Regions from separate parts of the Planococcus plakortidis genome, predicted to be linked through region 2. Evidence: riboswitches for the same ligand, from Rfam matches in the RefSeq annotation. Region 2 holds a riboswitch; the other holds the start of a gene.
What was found. A riboswitch is a leader RNA that binds a small molecule or an ion and turns the genes downstream of it on or off. The one in region 2 is predicted to bind cyclic di-GMP.

Region 1: it holds a riboswitch for cyclic di-GMP, as region 2 does, so the genes downstream of both, BBI15_RS15030 (amidase) here and flgB (flagellar basal body rod protein FlgB) in region 2, are expected to answer to the same signal.

The regions. Positions count from the first base shown of each region.
Region 1 covers NZ_CP016539.2:3,006,741-3,015,890, forward strand. The annotation lists gene BBI15_RS14985 (dihydrofolate reductase family protein) at 1-299, opposite strand, end outside; gene BBI15_RS14990 (potassium channel family protein) at 468-1,124, opposite strand; gene BBI15_RS16840 (RNA polymerase sigma factor) at 1,478-1,750, opposite strand; gene BBI15_RS15000 (mechanosensitive ion channel family protein) at 1,891-2,742, opposite strand; gene BBI15_RS15005 (SDR family oxidoreductase) at 2,977-3,870, shown strand; gene BBI15_RS15010 (hypothetical protein) at 3,928-4,200, opposite strand; gene BBI15_RS15015 (hypothetical protein) at 4,240-4,662, opposite strand; gene BBI15_RS15020 (TIGR04104 family putative zinc finger protein) at 4,684-4,983, opposite strand; gene BBI15_RS15025 (fructose-bisphosphatase class III) at 5,180-7,111, opposite strand; cyclic di-GMP riboswitch class I at 7,383-7,474, shown strand; gene BBI15_RS15030 (amidase) at 7,522-8,403, shown strand; gene BBI15_RS15035 (GGDEF domain-containing response regulator) at 8,656-9,150, shown strand, end outside.
Region 2 covers NZ_CP016539.2:211,145-220,294, forward strand. The annotation lists gene motB (flagellar motor protein MotB) at 1-2, shown strand, start outside; gene BBI15_RS01120 (flagellar basal body-associated FliL family protein) at 13-429, shown strand; gene BBI15_RS01125 (flagellar protein) at 712-1,131, shown strand; gene flgM (flagellar biosynthesis anti-sigma factor FlgM) at 1,152-1,424, shown strand; gene BBI15_RS01135 (flagellar protein FlgN) at 1,465-1,941, shown strand; gene flgK (flagellar hook-associated protein FlgK) at 1,966-3,165, shown strand; gene flgL (flagellar hook-associated protein FlgL) at 3,190-4,071, shown strand; gene BBI15_RS01150 (flagellar hook-basal body protein) at 4,260-5,072, opposite strand; gene BBI15_RS01155 (flagellar hook-basal body protein) at 5,088-5,891, opposite strand; cyclic di-GMP riboswitch class I at 6,107-6,193, shown strand; gene flgB (flagellar basal body rod protein FlgB) at 6,273-6,668, shown strand; gene flgC (flagellar basal body rod protein FlgC) at 6,674-7,126, shown strand; gene fliE (flagellar hook-basal body complex protein FliE) at 7,152-7,448, shown strand; gene fliF (flagellar basal-body MS-ring/collar protein FliF) at 7,471-9,111, shown strand; gene fliG (flagellar motor switch protein FliG) at 9,123-9,150, shown strand, end outside.

The sequences.
Region 1 (9,150 bases), 470 kb from region 2:
TCGATGCCTTCCGTCACAAACGTGATGCTCAAGTCGTCGTTTTCTTTTGGATGCTTAGCCGGCGGATGATGCGTCAAAACAAAAATCGGCACTTGGAATTCATAATCATCGGCATAGGCATCCGAGTCGTCAGTCATGTCATAAGTGCGGCGGCCCATCACCACCGCCCCGGTCTTCGCCATCACTTCATTGATTTCCTCATTGGGTTCGAAACTTTCGTATAGCTTGTCGAGCTTCCCAGCGCCATCATTGATGAATCCGTCGAGTGAGACAATCATTCCAAAACAGGCCTTTGCCATCTCGCCCACATCCTTTTCTATGTTCAGTAAACCTCTTTGCTAATCATTTCCTCTTCACGCATCATTCTCCTTCTATAAAGGCATGAATTTTTATCGGTCAAAAAAAGAGGCACACTTCGATGGAAGTGTGCCTCTTTTGCGAAATTTGTCCAAATCCAATATTTAATACTAAATCCCTTTTTCCTCAAACCGCTTCAAGTCATTGCGATGTCCCATGGCGACGAGCACATCGTCCAATTTCACTTGATCATCCGGCATCGGCGCGACATTCACTTCATCTCCGCGTTTGATGGCAAGAATTGTGCATTGGTATTTCGCCCGGATGTCCAGCTCCAACAAGCTTTGGTCCATCAATTTCTCGGAAGCCACCAATTCCACGATGCTGTAGTCTTCGGATAAATCGATATAATCCACGACCTTGTCGGAATCCATGTGATGGGCGATGCGGATGCCCATCTCATTTTCCGGCTGGATGACGCGGTCCGCTCCGACTTTCTCAAGAATCATTTGATGCTGCAGGTCTTTCGCTTTGACCCATACGAGCGGAACGCCGATTTCCTTGAGCATCAAGGTGCACAACACGCTCGTCTGCATATTCTCGCCAATTGCCACGACCGCATGTTCAAAATTACGTACCCCGAGTTCCCTCAAGCTCGCTTCATCGGTCGCGTTCGCTACAGCGGCATGGGAAGAGAATTTGCGCATCAGGTCGACACGCTCCGGGGAGGAATCGATCGCCATGACCTCATGCCCGAGCTTGAAAAGCTCCTTGCAGATGCTGCTGCCGAACCGGCCCAGGCCGATTACGATAAATTGCTTTTTCACGTCATTTCCTCATTTCTATCATCCATCAAAATTAAGCCTTAAGCGGCCACCCTCTAGATGATCGGGTTGAACACCGATTCCAGTGTCTTGGAAAGCCTCCCGACCCTTACGTTCAATTGACTAAAATCTACATCTGTTGAGCAATATTGTCAATATTGACAATAGGAAGTTAACTTGTTCAAATCCAGATGCGGCATATAAGAAAAAGACACCACTCCCCTATCCATATAATAGGGAGGGTGTCTCGGCAGTTAAGGCAGTCTCCGATTAAAGGCATGCAAGCCCGACAGGCATTCTGCTTTGTCTCATGAATTTCACTTTCATCAGGTTTAGCTGCATGCTTTTTCGCTATGTTATTGGCACTGGGTTTCTCTTTTTAGCCTCGCCATTGTGTTGTTTGTGCATTCAATCAAGTAAAAAACCAATCGCCGATCTCCACTAAACTGTTGCGGACATTCCCACAACTGACGGAAAACTTCTGTCAGGACGCGTTCGCATTCCGCTTGGTCATTGAATTTCCGATAACAGGCCTTCCAAAGCAATAAATAGTATTCATCGTATATCGATTCCAAAGCGGTTCTGTCCCGAAACTTCAGCCTTTCCAACAATTGCCCATCCGTAGTCATTTAGCACCTCTCTCTTCTTATTCAAAATACCCATAAGAAGAGAAAGGAAACCCTATATTCAGGATAATATCAAGATAATCAAGTAACAGAAAGGACCGGCCCCGATAGACAGGGCCGATCCGTTTCTTGCCATTATACGCTTAAGATTGGACGGGATTTCCCAACCCTTTATGGATGGTGACTTGATGCGGAAACGGGATTTCAATATCGTGGGCATCCAGCGCTTCCTTGATGGCTTTGCGCAGCTCGCGCTCGACTCCCCATTGCTCCCCGCTTTTCGCTTTGGCGATGATGCGCAGCGTCACATCCGATGCCCCGAACGCTTGGACGCCGATGACATCCGGCCCTTCGACGATATTGGCATTGTCTTTCGCGATTTTCTCGCATACCTGTTTCAGCACGGCCATCGCTTCGTCGATATTTTCATCATACGAGACCCCAATATCCACGAGTGCACGCATATTTCCGCGCGAATGGTTGCTGACGGTCGTAATGTCGCGGTTCGGGATGAAATTCAAAGTCCCGTCAAAGCTGCGGATTTGCGTCGTGCGCAACCCAACCGATTCGACGACACCGTCAATGGCACCCACCGTGACATAATCGTTGACATCGATCTGTTTCTCCAGCAACAGGAAGAAGCCGGTGACGACGTCGCTGACGAGGCCCTGTGCGCCGAACCCGATCGCCAGGCCGACGATTCCCGCTCCGGCGATGAGGCTCGCAACGGACAGCCCGAAAATATTGAACAAAGTTGCAACCAACACAAAAACCAATGCGTAGGAGAAGACGTTCTCAGACAATGAACGAAGCGTCAATGCACGGCCGTTTGTCACATCGCCTTTTTTCGTCAAGCGGTCAAACGAACGGTTGATCAGCTTTTTCCCCACCGCCCGGACAATCGCAAAGGCAATCAAAATCCCGATGACCTGGGCGGCAATGATTCCCGCCTCTACTAATAGATTTCCCCAATCAATATCAATGAAATCAAACAAACAATCATTCCTTTCACTTCCTCGCGCCATGTTCAACCGACGCAGAACCTATGTATTTTCCTGTTTCTTTATAACATACTTCCAGGGCGCATTTCACGCTTTCTACTAGAAGCCGCTTTTCATGATTGAATTTCCCCTTGGAACGCTTACATTTCCTCCCAGAGGTTTTACACCTGCTTCAGGTGGTAGATAAAGGTAGAAACCAACTATTACCAACCTGAGGAGAGATTATAAATGGCGAATATCCAAAACCCTAGAACGCAATATACGACGGAAGATTTTCCGAAACAATACCAGGAAGCCCCTGGCGTACAGAACCAAATGACTCCCGTGCCGGATTGCGGCGAGAAGACATATAAAGGTTCAGGCAAACTGGAAGGGCGCAAAGCGCTAGTGACCGGCGGTGATTCCGGAATCGGCCGCGCCGCTGCCATCGCTTACGCGAGAGAAGGCGCAGACGTGGCGATCAATTATTTGCCGGCGGAACAATCCGACGCGGATGAAGTGAAGCAATTGATCGAAGCGGAAGGCCGCAAAGCCGTATTGATCCCCGGCGACTTGAGCGACGAAGCGTTCAACAAGGAAATGGTGGAAAAAGCCAACAGCGAACTTGGCGGATTGGACATTTTGGCTTTGGTGGCCGGCAAACAGCAAGCCGTCAAAGACATTGCCGACCTGCCGACAGAGCAGCTGGAGAAAACATTCCAAGTCAATGTCTATTCCATGTACTGGACAGTGAAAGCGGCACTTCCTCACCTTCCGGAAGGCGCGTCGATCATCACGACAAGCTCGGTTGAAGGCTTTGACCCGAGCCCGATGCTGCTCGATTATTCCGCAACGAAATTTGCGATCATCGGCTTCACGAAATCCCTGTCCAAGCAATTGGCAGACAAAGGCATCCGTGTCAACTCGGTCGCACCAGGCCCGATCTGGACAGCGCTTCAGATTTCCGGGGGGCAGCCGCAGGAAAACATTCCTGAATTCGGCAAAGGCACACCGGAAACACCGATCGGCCGTGCAGGCCAGCCGGCAGAACTCGCTTCTGTCTATGTATTCCTGGCTTCCATCGAGTCCAGCTATGTGACAGGGCAGATCTATAGCATTACAGGCGGCATGACGACCGCTTAAATTTATATTCAAAAAGCGTGGGGCACCGAATCAATCGATGCCCCACGCTTTTTTTCATTAAATATTTTTCAGCCATGTCATCAGGCGCAAAATCTCGAAGGGTTCTGCCCATGTGATGACAAAGAGGATGATGAAGAAAACAGAGAGCGACCACACTTTCAATTGTCCTGGCTCTCTTTTCAAGGCAGCAATGAAAACAGCTCCCGCAGCTGCAAACAGCAGCAGAAAACCGATAAGTGCAAGCGGCTCGGAATACTCCGAACTTAGCCGGTTGAGCATGAGAAATAGACTTCCCACTACGATGAGTCCAAGTGAATATTTACTGAACATCTCATCTCTCCTTTTTTCAAGAAAGCCCGCTGTTAATCATCACGGTGCAAAGCCGTAGTAGAACAGGATATGTGCATAAAAACCGAAGAATGCGGCTACTAAAGTCACCAGGACAAATAACACCATCATGATGATTTTGGAAATTTTGCCGATATCAAGCCGCCAAATTCCTTTATAGACTTGCACCCATAGCGCAATGACGAATGGAACCACCATCAAAAAATAGAAAACGATGAGGCCGTTCCCAAAGACATCAAAATAATCCCGGTTCACACTGTCGCTCGCCCTGAAATAACGGCTCATCCCGAAAAAGAACGCAAGAAACGATAATTGCACCACAAGCCCATAGATGAATAGAGGAATTCTGAATGTCCCCAGGTTTCGCAACATCCATAAGACTGCACAGTACAGGATGGCGATTACAATGGCGATGTAAAAACTGAATGGATAAAAAATATGCACACTTCCTTCTTTTCGCTCATTCTACCAGAGCGGCTCTTCTTCCTCTGTCAGTTCGACCAAAAATGGATAGGCAGCTATGACGGTGATCCCGCTGGCGATGATCAGCATGAATATCGTAATGACCGAGAAATTAAATAAAACCCCGAAAAGCATAGCCAGTGGCGTCAGGAAGTTTAAAAGGCCGGCTCTTTTTTTCGATTGCGTGGTAAGCAATTGCTTTTTCCCGCAATGCGGACAAATCATTCCGGTATCCAAAGTGAACATCTTCTTGACCGTCTGCTTCCAACTCCATTGCTTGTGGCAGTTCTGGCAAATTGGCATGGACTCCCCCCAGTGAGCTTTTTTTTAATTTGTATGCTGAAACTCTTTGTCATCATTAGATTAACAGAGTTAACCAAAAATTCCCATGATAAAAATGGAAATTAATTGGATTTCACCTTCAATCTCAAGAGTTCTGCCAAATCCATGTCCAATAAAAAAGAGCAAGAACTGGATAGCAGTCCTTGCTCTTAGGCCATCAATGCATATACCGATGCTTTCTCAGGCTGTTCAAATTGGCGATTTCCTGCAGGAGCTCTTGCCCGATATTCGTCTCCCGCACTTTTTTGCGTTCAAGTTCCTCGTCGACCAATCGCTTGATCGATAAGACGTCGGTGCCGTTTTGCAGTACCTCTTCCTTGGAATTGAAGCGCTGGTGGGCAACGAGCTGCATGCCGTAGGAATTATACAGAAGCGTGTAGCCCGCGATGCCTGTCGTCGATTGATAGGCCTTTGAAAACCCGCCGTCGATGACAATCATTTTGCCGTTTGCCTTGATCGGGTCTTCCCCGTCCCGTTCCTTGACCGGCGTATGCCCGTTGATGATGCGCCCGTGGTCGGGATCCAAATCGAATTCCGCAAGCATCTTGCGGCACATATCTTCATCTTCACGCAAATGGTAATACGGGTTTTTCCGTTCTTTATGCGTTTCTTTGTCTTTGATAAAATAGCGTTCGAAGGTCGTCATTTCCCGTTTGCCGAACAGCGAGGAATTTTCGCCTGTCCATTGGTACCACACCATGTCGGTCGCGAAATCATCGGTCTCTTCCGGGTGCGCGAATGCATAGCGGGTATACTCTTCGAAGACATCGAGAAGCTCGCGCCCCGCATAGCTTTTGCCTTCGATCTCCATTTGCTTCATGTCGCCATTCTCTTCGAGCGGGATGCAGCCGTGGATCAGCAAATTGCCGTTATATTGAAGATACAGCTTCCCTTTTTTCATGAGGAAGTTCATATGGCGCGACAGCTTCTCGGAATGCTGGATGGAGAACAGCAATTTATCGATGACCTGCTGCTCTTCGTCGAGCAAGCGGTCGGGCTGTTCGGGATCGATCGTGGAGAAGCAGGTATTTTCCAGCGGATAGGTTTTGCCGTGGATCGTCACTTCATTTCGATCGTAATCGACTTTTTCCAAGAGCAGGCGGTCTTCCATCGCGAAGCAGGAACGCCGCTTGATGATCGGGCTTTCCAATTTGAACTGGATGATCGAGATCGCCTGGTGGATCTTCGTGATCTGCAGCTGTTCCTGCTCCGTCAAATGCTCTCCCGAAATACGTTTTGGGTGGAACGCAGGGTTGTCTTCGTAATACTTCTCCGCCAAATTCAACAGCGGGCGCAGATTGATGCCGTACACATCCTCGATGATGTCCAGGTTATTATAGCGCGCACAAATGCGGATGATGTTCGCGAGGCAGACTTTGGAGCCGGAATAGGCGCCGATCCACAACACGTCATGGTTCCCCCATTGAATGTCGAGTGAGTGGTAGTCGATGAGCGTATCCATGATCTTATGCGGATCCGGCCCCCGGTCGTAAATATCGCCGACTACATGCAGATGGTCGACTGTCAGGCGCTGCATCGTATAAGCCAGGCCGACGATCAGCTTGTCCACTTGCCCCAGGGAAATGATCTGCTCGAGCATTTTCGCGTAATAATCCTTCTTGTTGGTGAACTCGTCCGTCTTGTACAGGAGTTCTTCGATGATGTAGACGAATTGCTTCGGCAAGGCTTTGCGCAATTTCGAGCGCGTGTATTTGGATGAAGCGTAGGACACCAGTTTGAGCAGCCGCTCGATCGTGCCGATATACCATTCCCTCAATTCTTTCTTGCTGCTGAAATGGCTTTTGATCAGGCTCAATTTCTCTTCCGGGTAATAGACGAGTGCCGCGAATTCATTCAGCTCCTCTTCACTCATCTCACCCTTGAACAAATCCCTGATTTTCACTTTGACGTTTCCGGAGCCGTTGCGCAATACATGCTGGAACGCCTGGTATTCGCCGTGGAGGTCGCTGACGAAATGCTCCGTCCCTTTCGGCAAATTCAAGATGGCTTCCAGGTTGATGATCTCCGTTGCCACTTTTTCTTCACTATCGTATTTTTCTGCCAGTAAATCCAAGTACTTTGAACTGATCATGCGGAATCCTCCTTCAAGTTATATGTCTTTATTAAGTTCCATTGAAAGCAAATTCCTGAAACGTGTGTTCTTCGAAGCCGGCCATGCCCAAGGAATTCTCCATATTTCCAGTCTATAGCAGTTACTATAAACGCTCCACTAAAAAATGATCTTTCCCCGCTTCATTTAAGAAGATTATGCGCCTCTATTCGTTCCTCATTTTGTAAAACGGTTAATAGGTACATAGATACTATTTTAATGCAACATACTGGAATTATAATAAGGAAAAAACTGAAAAAGGCAAACTTACCTGAAAAGGAAGGACGCAAAGCCATGAGCCTACCCACTGCTTCAGCAGTGCACGGTCGTCAGGTTGCCAGGCACCCATTCTTCCGTGGGCCTCGGCTGACAGAATGGAGGATTGGAATATGTTGAAGAAAGCGGCGATGTTGATGTTCGCGATGTCTCTTATGCTGGCGTTCAGCCAGGCAGAAAATGTACAGGCAAGCGGCGATGCGCCTGATACCCGCGCCACTTGGCTGTGGAACCCATGGATGTTCGTGGAAGATGAAGCAGCTGTGCTGTCTTTTCTCGAGCAAAAAAACGTCAATAAAGTCTATATCCAGATCGATCGCGATGTCCCCAAAAATACGTATCGCAGCTTTGTCACGCAAGCGCATGCACGCGGCATAGCCGTATTTGCACTTGACGGAGCGCCGTCCTGGGTTGCGCCAAAAGGCTATACGAACCAGAACAGGTTGATGGACTGGCTCGGCAATTACCAAAGCGGCTCGACGGATCCGGCACGCTTTGACGGCATCCACTTGGATGTGGAGCCTTATTTATACAGCGGCTGGAATTCGAAACGCGCCGCTACCGTGAAATCCTATCAATCGCTTTTGCAGCGGGCCGCGGCGAGCTCTTTGCAGCTGAACTTGCCGCTTGAAGCCGATATGCCATTCTGGTTCGACGAGATTCCTTATCAAAATACATTCGGCAGCGGGTTATTGGCGGAATGGGTGATCGCCAATACAGACGGGGTAACCTTGATGGCTTACCGGGATTCCGCGCCGATGATCATCGACATCGTCAAAAACGAGATCGCCATGGCCGAAAAATATGGCAAACAGGTCGTAGTGGGCGTAGAGACAGGCATCACCGACGAAGGCAGCACCATCACGTTTGCCGAAGAAGGCGAAGCGTTCATGAATGGGCAGCTGGACAAAGTTGCCGCTCATTATTCGGCGTATCCTTCTTATGAAGGAATTGCCATCCATCATGTCGGCAGCTGGATGACGCTCAAGCCATGACAAGACCAGACACTTCTCATGATTGCCGGAAGTGTCTTTTTGTTTTTGCCCCAATAGCAGATCGCTAAAATATCACAATTAGGATAGTAAGTACCTTACTAACAAGCCAAATGATGGTATTCTAGAAGTGGAAAATATTATCTAATTAACTAATCAATTGACATATTACGGAATTCAATTCGTCATATTTCAGCTCTTGGCACATCTCTTCCCGGATGTCTTGAGGGATTTTTTTAAGGAAGGTGAAAGAAATTGGCCCAAACAGATTACAAGGCTTTGCTTGCCAATCGAATGGAACGGGATTTTTCAAAATGGACTGCGCAAGGCACGCTGCAGGAGAGTGAAGTCTATCGGTTCTTGCACACGATGAAAGGGACGGCGGGGACGATCGGCATGGCCGAACTGTCCGATTTTTGTGCCGTGCAGCTGGACTCTTTTTCGGAACATAGCACGACCCCGCTTTCAACCGCCTCCTTAAAAGAGCTCATCGCTTCATTCCGCTATTATTTTGCAGCTGAAGAGGCTGTAAAAGAAGAAACAGCGGAGCTGGAAACTTCAGCAAACGATCCGATAAACGAAGAAGCCCTCGTATTGGTCATCGATCCCGATGCGGAATACGCCGCAAAGATCAAAGAGACATTGGAAGCGAGAAGCATTCCCGCAGTCATAGCGCTCGATGGCCAAAAAGGCATGGAATTATTTTATACATTGCATCCCCAGATGGTGCTAGTGGAAGCGAAGCTGCCG
Region 2 (9,150 bases):
AAGAGGTGGACCATGAAGAAAGTATTGCTTGTTTTAGTGATCGCTGCGCTGGCGGGTGCCGGCGGGGCATTTTATTTCATCCAGAAAGAAGCGAAAGCAGAGACGGATGCACCGCTTACCGCGGACGAAATCGTGGAACTGAGCATCGACACCGAAGCCATCACGACCAACCTCGCAACACCGTCATCGTACGCAGTCGTACAGTTCAACATCCTGCTCGGCGATAAGAAAATCAAAGAAGAGATGGAAAAGCGCCATCCGGAAATCCGCGCAGCGGCGATCGCCACGGTCGCCGGCATGGAAAAAGATGAATTGATCGGCGCTGAAGGCATCACCTTGCTGCAGGACGAAATGACCGCACAGCTCCAGGAACTCGTCGGCAAAGGCAAAGTCGAACGCGTCCTCGTCACCGAATTTAAAGTGCAATAATCGAAAAAAACGCTAAACAAAACCCAAAAGCAGCCGATAATAGAGGTATAGGAAATAAAAAAATAGCAGAACATGTTTTATTGGCTTAGGGATTGGAATAATCTTAAAGATTGCATAGAGATAGAGGTACGTAGAAAACTGCGGAGACTCCCGCGGGAAAGCGAGACAGCCGAGACCCCGCAAGGCGCAAAGCGACTGAGGAGGCTTGGCGCTCGCCCGCAGGAAAGCGCAGCAGTTTTCGGAGTATCGAGAGCCATATATTGAAAGAAACAGGTGATCAACTTGAACAACCCACAACTGGACAATTGCCCCAGCTGCGGGGCGTTGTATTTACGGGACCAAATCGACTGCTGCCTCAATTGCTACCAGGCAAACGAAGCCGCGTTTAAAAAAGTGGATGTATTTTTGAAAAACCCGGACTATCGCAATGCGTCGATCGAAGACGTCCACGCATTCACCGATGTCTCCATCAATAAAATCGCCGAGTTCCTAAGAGGCGGCCGCATCATCGCCTCGGATTACCCGAACCTCGGCTATCCGTGCGCGCATTGCGGAGAACTCATCAACCGGCAAATGCTTTGTGAAGCATGCCACCGTGCATTCAAACATGAAGTGGGCGTAATCATGAGTGATGCGGAAAGCGCAGAAACAGTGGACAAACAAAGAGCTGTCAGCGCACAATATTGGAAGATGAAGAAATAACCAAAAGAGGCGGTGAAGGAATGAATATCGACAAAACGAATAGTTCTTCCTTTATACAATCCTATCAAAAGCAAATGCAGGTAACGCCGGCCACCAAAGCGCGTCCGTTGCAAAAAGAGGACCACCTGCAGATTTCAAGTGAGGCGAAGGCGATGTTCGAGAAGAATACGGAAGCGGATATCGCCCGTCAGGAAAAAATCCAATTGCTGAAGACGCAGGTGGCTTCCGGCGAATACCAGGTCGACCAGGACAAGGTAGCTGAAAAAATCCACCAGTACTGGTTCGATAAATGATCGTTGAGCGATGGAAAGAGAGGGAAGTCCGGTGCTGAAAATGATGACCGCGACACTTGATGAGCTGATTGCCATCCAGCATCAATTGATCCGCTACGCCGAGCGCAAGCAGACGGTGCTGATCGAGCATAAAGTCGATGAGCTGACAGAACTCGTCAAAGAAGAGACACGGCTCATCCGCAGGCTCGGGCAACTGGAAGACGAGCGAGAGCGTTTAGTAACGGAAGTGCTCGAAGAACATCCAGGGCTCAGCTTCAGCCAGTTTGCCGAGCAATTGACGGACGAATCGGCTAAACAAGCGCTCGAGGAGCAATTGAAGACGTTGCAGCAGCTGCTCACGGAATTGCAGTTGAAAAACCGCCACAACGAAAAGCTGGTGATTGATTCGATGGGCTTTGTAAAAGAAATGATCGAACACGTCACGGCACCGAAAAAACAGCCGTATAATTATCAGCCACAATCCGGCGTAAAAAAACCACAAACAGACAATCGGGGCTTTTTCGATACGAAAGCGTAAGCCCACAGGGAAGCAGGGGATCACGTGTCAACTTTTCACACTTTGGAAACCGGCCGGCGGGGCTTATCTGCAGGCCAGGCAAGCATCTCGACAACCGGCCATAATATCGCGAATGCCAACACGAAAGGCTATTCGCGCCAACAAGTGAATACGAGTTCCTCTCCATCCCTGGAAGTGTGGACGAGCCAAGGCGCTGGCAGCGGACAAGTCGGCACGGGCGTCTCGATCGATTCGGTCATGCGCGTACGGGACCGTTTCCTGGATCAGCAGCACCGCGGGCATTCAGCGGAGCTTGCGGAGTGGCAGGCGAAAAGCGAAGCGCTCGGAAACGTGGAAACGATTCTCGGTGAACCGGGCGATGCCGGTCTTAACGCGTCGATGGACCGATTGTGGAGTGCTTGGCAAGACCTGTCAGGCGATCCATCAAACCAGGCGATGCAGGCAGTCGTGAAAGAACGGGCGCAAGCTTTTGCGGACGTCGCGAAAACGATCGACCGGTCTTTGGGCGAGTTGACGGCCGAATTGAAAGAGCGCACCACAGCAGCTGAAAATGAAGCGCAGACTTTAATCTCGCGCATCGATGAGTTGAACAAAAGCATCGTCCGCACAGGCCCCCAAGCAAACGATTTGCGCGATGAGCGCGACGCAGCAGTCGGGGAATTGTCGAAACTGATGGATATTAAAGTCACTGAAAAAGCAGACGGCAGTTATGCAATCGCTTTGGCAGCGGACAAACAGCCGGTGAAAGCCCGCGAACCGATCGACGCAGAAGCGGCGGGTGGCAAGCTCGGAGGACTCGTGCAAGCGCTGGAAACAGTCGAGAATTACCAACAAAAAATCGCAGCGACTGTGACAGGTTTCGCCGAAGCGAACGGCAAGGTCTTCGGGAAATCGGCGCCAGCGGGCGAATTGACTGTGGCAACAGACGCCCAGCTCGAGCTGCCGAAAGGCCTTGATGAAGACGTGAAAAAAACGCAAGCGGATTTCCGGGCCTTGGTCAGCGCCCTTGGCACGGAAGCGCAAAGCGCCGGATACGCCGTCAAGACCCAGGAGCAGATGCTCATCTCGACGGAAAACCGCCGCCAATCCGTCACGGGTGTTTCGCTCGATGAGGAGATGGCGAGCTTGGTGAAATTCCAGCATGCGTATAATGCGGCTGCCCGACTCGTGTCGACGACCGACCAAATGCTTGATACGATCATTAACCGAATGGCTGCGCGTTAAAGCCTGAAAACGGAGGACAGCGTAATGAGAGTGACACAACAAATGATGCATCAAAATTCTGTACACCATATGCAACAGAATCTGGGACGCTTCGAGAAAACCAATCTCCAGGCGTCGAGCGGTAAAATGCTGCACAAGCCTTCTGACGATCCGCAAGGGATTTCCAAAGCGATGCGCCTGAAAAGCGCTTTGTCGGCGAGCGGACAATTCGAACGCAATGCTGGCGAAGCGAAGTTATGGCTTGATGAAACCGACCGCTCCGTCCAGTCGATGATCAGCGTGACGCAACGCGTGAGGGAACTTGGCGTGCAGGGGGCGAACGGCTCGCTGTCGCCGGAAGACCGCAAGTCGATCGCGAGCGAAGTGGAAGTTCTGGGGGAGCAATTGCGCCAATTCGCCAATTCGAAAGTCGATGGCCATTACCTGTTCAGTGGATCAGAGACAAAAACCAAACCATTCCCGGCAGTTGCTTCTTTTGATGGCCCAACTTTCAACGCTGCAGCGAAGACGGTAAAGCTAGGGGACGGCCTTCAATTGGAAGTAGGCATCTTACCTGAATCCTTAATCGGCGCTGCGGGTGATGAAAATAATTTATTCCGGGTTGTCGGAGAGTTGGCTAACAGCCTGAAAACGGACGGGGAAATCGACCTCGACGGAATCGACCAGGCGATGGAACGGTTGCTGACGGCAGCGGCAGAAAACGGCGCACGCCAGAATCGTGTAGAAGCGACTGAAAACCGCTTGCTGGACGCGAAGCTTTCATTAGGTTCAGCATTATCTTCAATCGAAGATGTAGATTATGCTGAAATATTGATCAAATTGAAAAGTGAAGAAAGCATTTACCAGGCAAGCCTGTCATCATCCGCGAAGATGATGCAGCCGAGCCTGATGGACTTTCTTCGATAAACAGCGGATGCGAAGGTGCATCCGCTGTTTTTAATTGGAAGGAGAGGGGGAACCTTAAAAGGGGAGTAAAGAAGAAATGGCTGCTGGTCGATTTATGAATAGAGATCAGCATACAAATAAAGCCGGGTTTCCAACTGGTAACTGGAAATCCGGCTTTATTTTTTATTATATCAAGAAAGGTATTCCGGTCAGGATTTCATCGTATTGACGAGACCCATCATGTCATCCGCAAAGGAAATCGCGCGGCCTTGTGATTGGAACAGGCGCTGCGTGGCGATCAATTCGGTCATTTCGCTCGCCATGTCGACGTTCGAAGTTTCCAGCACCGCTTGTGAAATGGCGGAAGTGCCGAGTTCCAAGGCGCCGGATGCAATTTGTTCGGCTTCCGTGCCCGGCAAGCGGTAGCGATTGTCGCCTGCTTTTTCCAGCAGGGCGGTCCGGTTGATTTGAGCGGTGCCGAATTGGAACGTTTCAGCCGCTTGGCCGGCATAAGTTGCCGTCACAACACCGTTTGACCCGATGCTCAGTTCATCGTATCCCGCTGCAATCGTAATTGGCGCGCCGTCAGCACCGAGGACCGAATCGCCGGAAGCGGTGACAAGTGCCAATCGGCCGCTGCCCAGAATCGGTTCGGCTTGGAACGATCCGTTTCGTGTGTAATAGATACCATCTTCATTGGAAGCGCGGAAATAGCCATTCGGCGAATCGATCGCGAAATCCAGTTCGCGGCCCGTTTGCTGCATCTGGCCGAGCGAATGGCGGGTGATGGCGTCGGATAACAGCATCCCACCGCCGATGCGCAGCCCGTCCGGCGTGCTTCGGCCGATTTCGTTGGCAGGGCCGGCTTGCTTATTGACGCTATGGAGCAGTGCGTCCGCAAAATTGGCTTCTTGTTTTTTATAGCCGGCCGTATTGACGTTGGCGACATTATTGGCAATCATATCGATTTTTTTCTGCAGTTCGCGCATCGAGCTGCTCGCCGCGTTCATTTGGATGTTCATGTGCTTGGCTCCTTATCAGACCCGGCCGATTTCGTTGACCGCTTTTTCCATGCTGCGGTCATAGGCCTGGATCACTTTTTGGTTGGATTCGAATCCGCGGTAAGCGGTCATCATGTCGGTCATCGTGCGGGTCAAGTCGACATTCGATTGTTCGATGAAGCCTTGCTTGACGAAACGCTCGGCCTCTTCAGCCAGTGCCGGGGCATCTGCATCGTCTCCTGCCCAGGCAAGCAAGTTATGCCCTTGCTTGATCAATTGTTCCGGTTCATCCGTGGCACCGATCCAGATACTTCCGGCACCTGCGCCATCGGAACGCGTAACTTCGCCGTTCGTTTGGACAGAAAACCCGCCATCGCCGACTTGAATCGGCTGGAGGTTGTCACCAAGCACACGCTGGCCGAAGCTGGTCGCAAGAAATCCTTCCGCGTCGACCGTGAATTGCCCGTTGCGCGTATAGCGGATATCGCCTTCTGCTGTTTCAACCGCAAACAATAATGTGCCGCGGTCGCCGGTGTCCGCATCGAGCGGCAAATTGTCATTGACCAAGGCGAAATCGGTCGCATTCCCTGTTTCGCGGATCGGGCCTTGGGAAAATGAAGGAATCGCTTCCTGTACATAAACACCAGTGGAAAGCCGGCCGATTGGCGCAGGCTGATGGGCATTCTGCGCTTTGATTAACTGCTGTGGAAAGGAGCGAATCGCTGCTTCATCTGTCTTGAATCCCGGAGTATTGGAATTTGATAGATTATTTGTCAATATTTGTTGTGTTCTGTTTTGGGACATCATTCCCGAAGTTGCCGTATACAATCCGCGAAACATATTACCTATACACTTCCTTTATTATAGTCTAATGGACTACTGTTAGCTTTCTCTACCATCATTTTAACAGAAAATCGCAGATTAAATGGAAAAAATAGTAGAATTTTTTTATAAAATAAAATAGCCAAATTAAAAAAAGCATGATACTATACCGGAGTAGTAAAGACTCAAAATGATTCTAAAAGACGAGTTTAAAGAAAAATATACCCATATCATGACGAAAATAGCAAACTTCTACGAAAGTGAAGGACGCAAAGCCACGGGTCTAACTGTCTAAGACACAAGATCGCCGGGTTGCCGAAAGATGGTAGATTTGACTCAAATCCGCCTTTTTCAAAGCGGATTTTTTTATTTGGGCAAATTCAGATGTAAGGGGCTGAAATGATGAATATCTTTCCATCAAGCATTCAAAAAATGGAGCAGGCCTTGTCGACTTCGACATTGAAACAGCGTGTCCATGCCGGCAATATCGCCAATGTGGATACAGCGAATTACAAAAGCAAGCAAGTGGATTTCCGACAGGCAATGGAACAGGCGAGCGCTTCGCGGATGAAAAGTTACCGCACCGATGCGCGCCATCTCGAATTCCAGAGCGGCCAGGCGGCAACACCAGTGACAATCAACCGCAATACGAAAATGACGCCGAACGGCAATAACGTCGATATGGATTTTGAAATGGCGGAACTCGCGAAAAACCAATTATGGTATAACGCCGTCACCGAACGGGTCAACGGCAAGTTCTCGAGCTTGCGTTCGGTCATCAACGAAGGGAGATAACGCATATGTCTTTATTTAGTGGTCTGAATATTAGCGCATCCGGATTGACTGCCAACCGTTTGCGGATGGATGTCGTGTCGTCGAATATTGCCAATGCCAATACGAACCGCGCGGAACTCGTCAACGGGGAATGGGTGCCGTACCGCCGCAAAACCGTGGAACTGTCGACCGCCGGCGCATCGCCATTCGCCAAGCATTTGACGGCTGCCATGGAAAACAAAGGAGCCGGCGCGGGCGTAAAAGCTAGCGCCATCCGGGAAGATGCCACCCCGTTTCCGGTGACCTACGATCCGGAGCATCCGGACGCAGACGCCGAAGGGTATGTACGCACCTCGAATGTGGACCCGATTAAGGAAATGGTCGATTTGATGTCGGCGACGCGTTCTTATGAAGCGAACGTCACGGCGATGAATGCCTCGAAAAGCATGTTCATGAAGGCGCTCGAAATCGGGAAATAAGAAAGTTTAGTTGAGGAGGGGCAGCATGGAGAAAATTGCACAGCTGCAGACACCGTTTCTGCAAAATCAATTCCTGGAAAAGATGCAGCCGAAACCGGAAGCGACAGGATTCGGCGATGTCTTCAAGAATGCGCTGAAAGAAGTGAGCGAAGCACAGAACGTATCCGATAAAAAGACCGACCAATTGCTGACGGGCGAAGTGAAAGACGTCCACGAAGTGATGATCGCGTCGCAAAAAGCGAGCCTGTCGCTGCAGATGACGATGCAAGTGCGCAATAAAGTGGTGGAAGCGTACCAAGAAGTGATGAGAATGCAAGTATGAAAACGAATAAGGTGTGCATTCGATGAAAGAGAAGTTCGAAACCTATAAAACCAAAACAAAAGACTCCTGGGGCAGTTTATCGAAAGCGACCAAATGGCTGATGGCCGCGTCCTTTTTCATCACTTTGCTTGCCATAGGGCTTTTTGTTTTCTTCAATAGCCAATCCAATATGTCGCCTTTGTATGCCAATCTGGACCCTGCAGAAGCGGGTGAAATCAAGGCGGCCATCGAAAGCCAAGGCATCCCGGTCGAAGTATCGACCGATGGGACGACGATCTCCGTTCCCGAAGAGCAAGTCGCCGGCTTGAAAGTGAGCCTGGCGGCAGAAGGCTTGCCGAAAAACGGCAATGTCACGTACGGCATATTCAGTGAGAACATGGGGCTGGGGATGACCGACCGCCATTTTGATGTGGTTGAACGCGACGCGATGCAAAACGAACTCGCGTATTTGGTGAAACAAATCGCGGGTGTGACCGATGCCAACGTCATGATCACCTTGCCGAAAGAAAACGTCTGGCTGACCGATGAAGAGCAAGTGTCGACGGCATCGATCGTCATCCAAGGCGATGGCAGCTTGAATTTGGACCAAAAACAAATCAACGGCCTGTACCATTTGGTCAGCAAATCGGTACCTAAATTGCCGATGGAGCAAATCGTCATCATGGACCAGAACGGCCAAGTGTTCGAATTGCAGGATACTGGCGCGCCGGACACCAACTTGACGGTGTATCAGCAAAACCGCGAAATCCAGCAAGGCATCGAAAAAGATATCCAGCGTGAATTGCAGCAGATGCTCGGGCTATTGCTCGGGCAGGACAAAGTCGTCGTTTCCGTTATGGCAAACATCGACTTCACGAAGGAAAAACGCGAAGAGCAATTGGTGGAGCCGGTCGATCCCGAAACGGGCGAAGGCATCGACATCAGCGTCGAGCGGATCGTCGAAACTTACGCAAGTGAAGGTGCCGCCCTGGCAGATGACGCCGGAACTGGGGAATCGGAGATCGCCAATTACCCTGCAGCAGACGGCACCGGAACGAGCGAATCGGAACGGACCGAAGAACGCATCAACCGCGAAGTCAATCGCATCAACCGTCAGATCGAGATGAGCCCGTATGTCATCGACGACATTACGATCAATGTCGGTGTGGAACCGCCAGTGCCCGACAATCCAGCTACCTTAACCCAGCAGCACATGGATGATATCCGCAATTTGTTGGCAAATACAGTCAGTACTTCGCTCAGCATGAACGAATTCCAGCCGACACCGGCCGAACTCGATGACCGCATTTCGATCTTTGCGACAGAATTCCAAGGGCGCCCGGAACTGGCTGAAGAAGAGCCGGTGACGACGTTCTGGACAGGCATTCCGCTTCTTTGGTACGTCATCGCCGGTGTGGCCGTGATTTTATTGACGGGCATCATCTTGTTCGTGGCCAAACGGCGCAAGAAGCAACAGGAAGAATTGGCAGCTGAGCTGGAAATGGATTATTTCGCACGTGCCGCTGCGAAAATGCAGCCCGCCGGAAATGCGGAAGAAGAGGAAGTCGATTTGTCGGAATTCAACAACCGGGCAAATCCGAAGCGCAAGACAATCGAGAAGCTCGCCAAAGGGCGTCCTGATGATTTTACAAATCTGTTGAGGTCGTGGATGGCGGATGATTAGGGGAGAACTGAATGGTGGAACGGATAAGGGAATTAACGG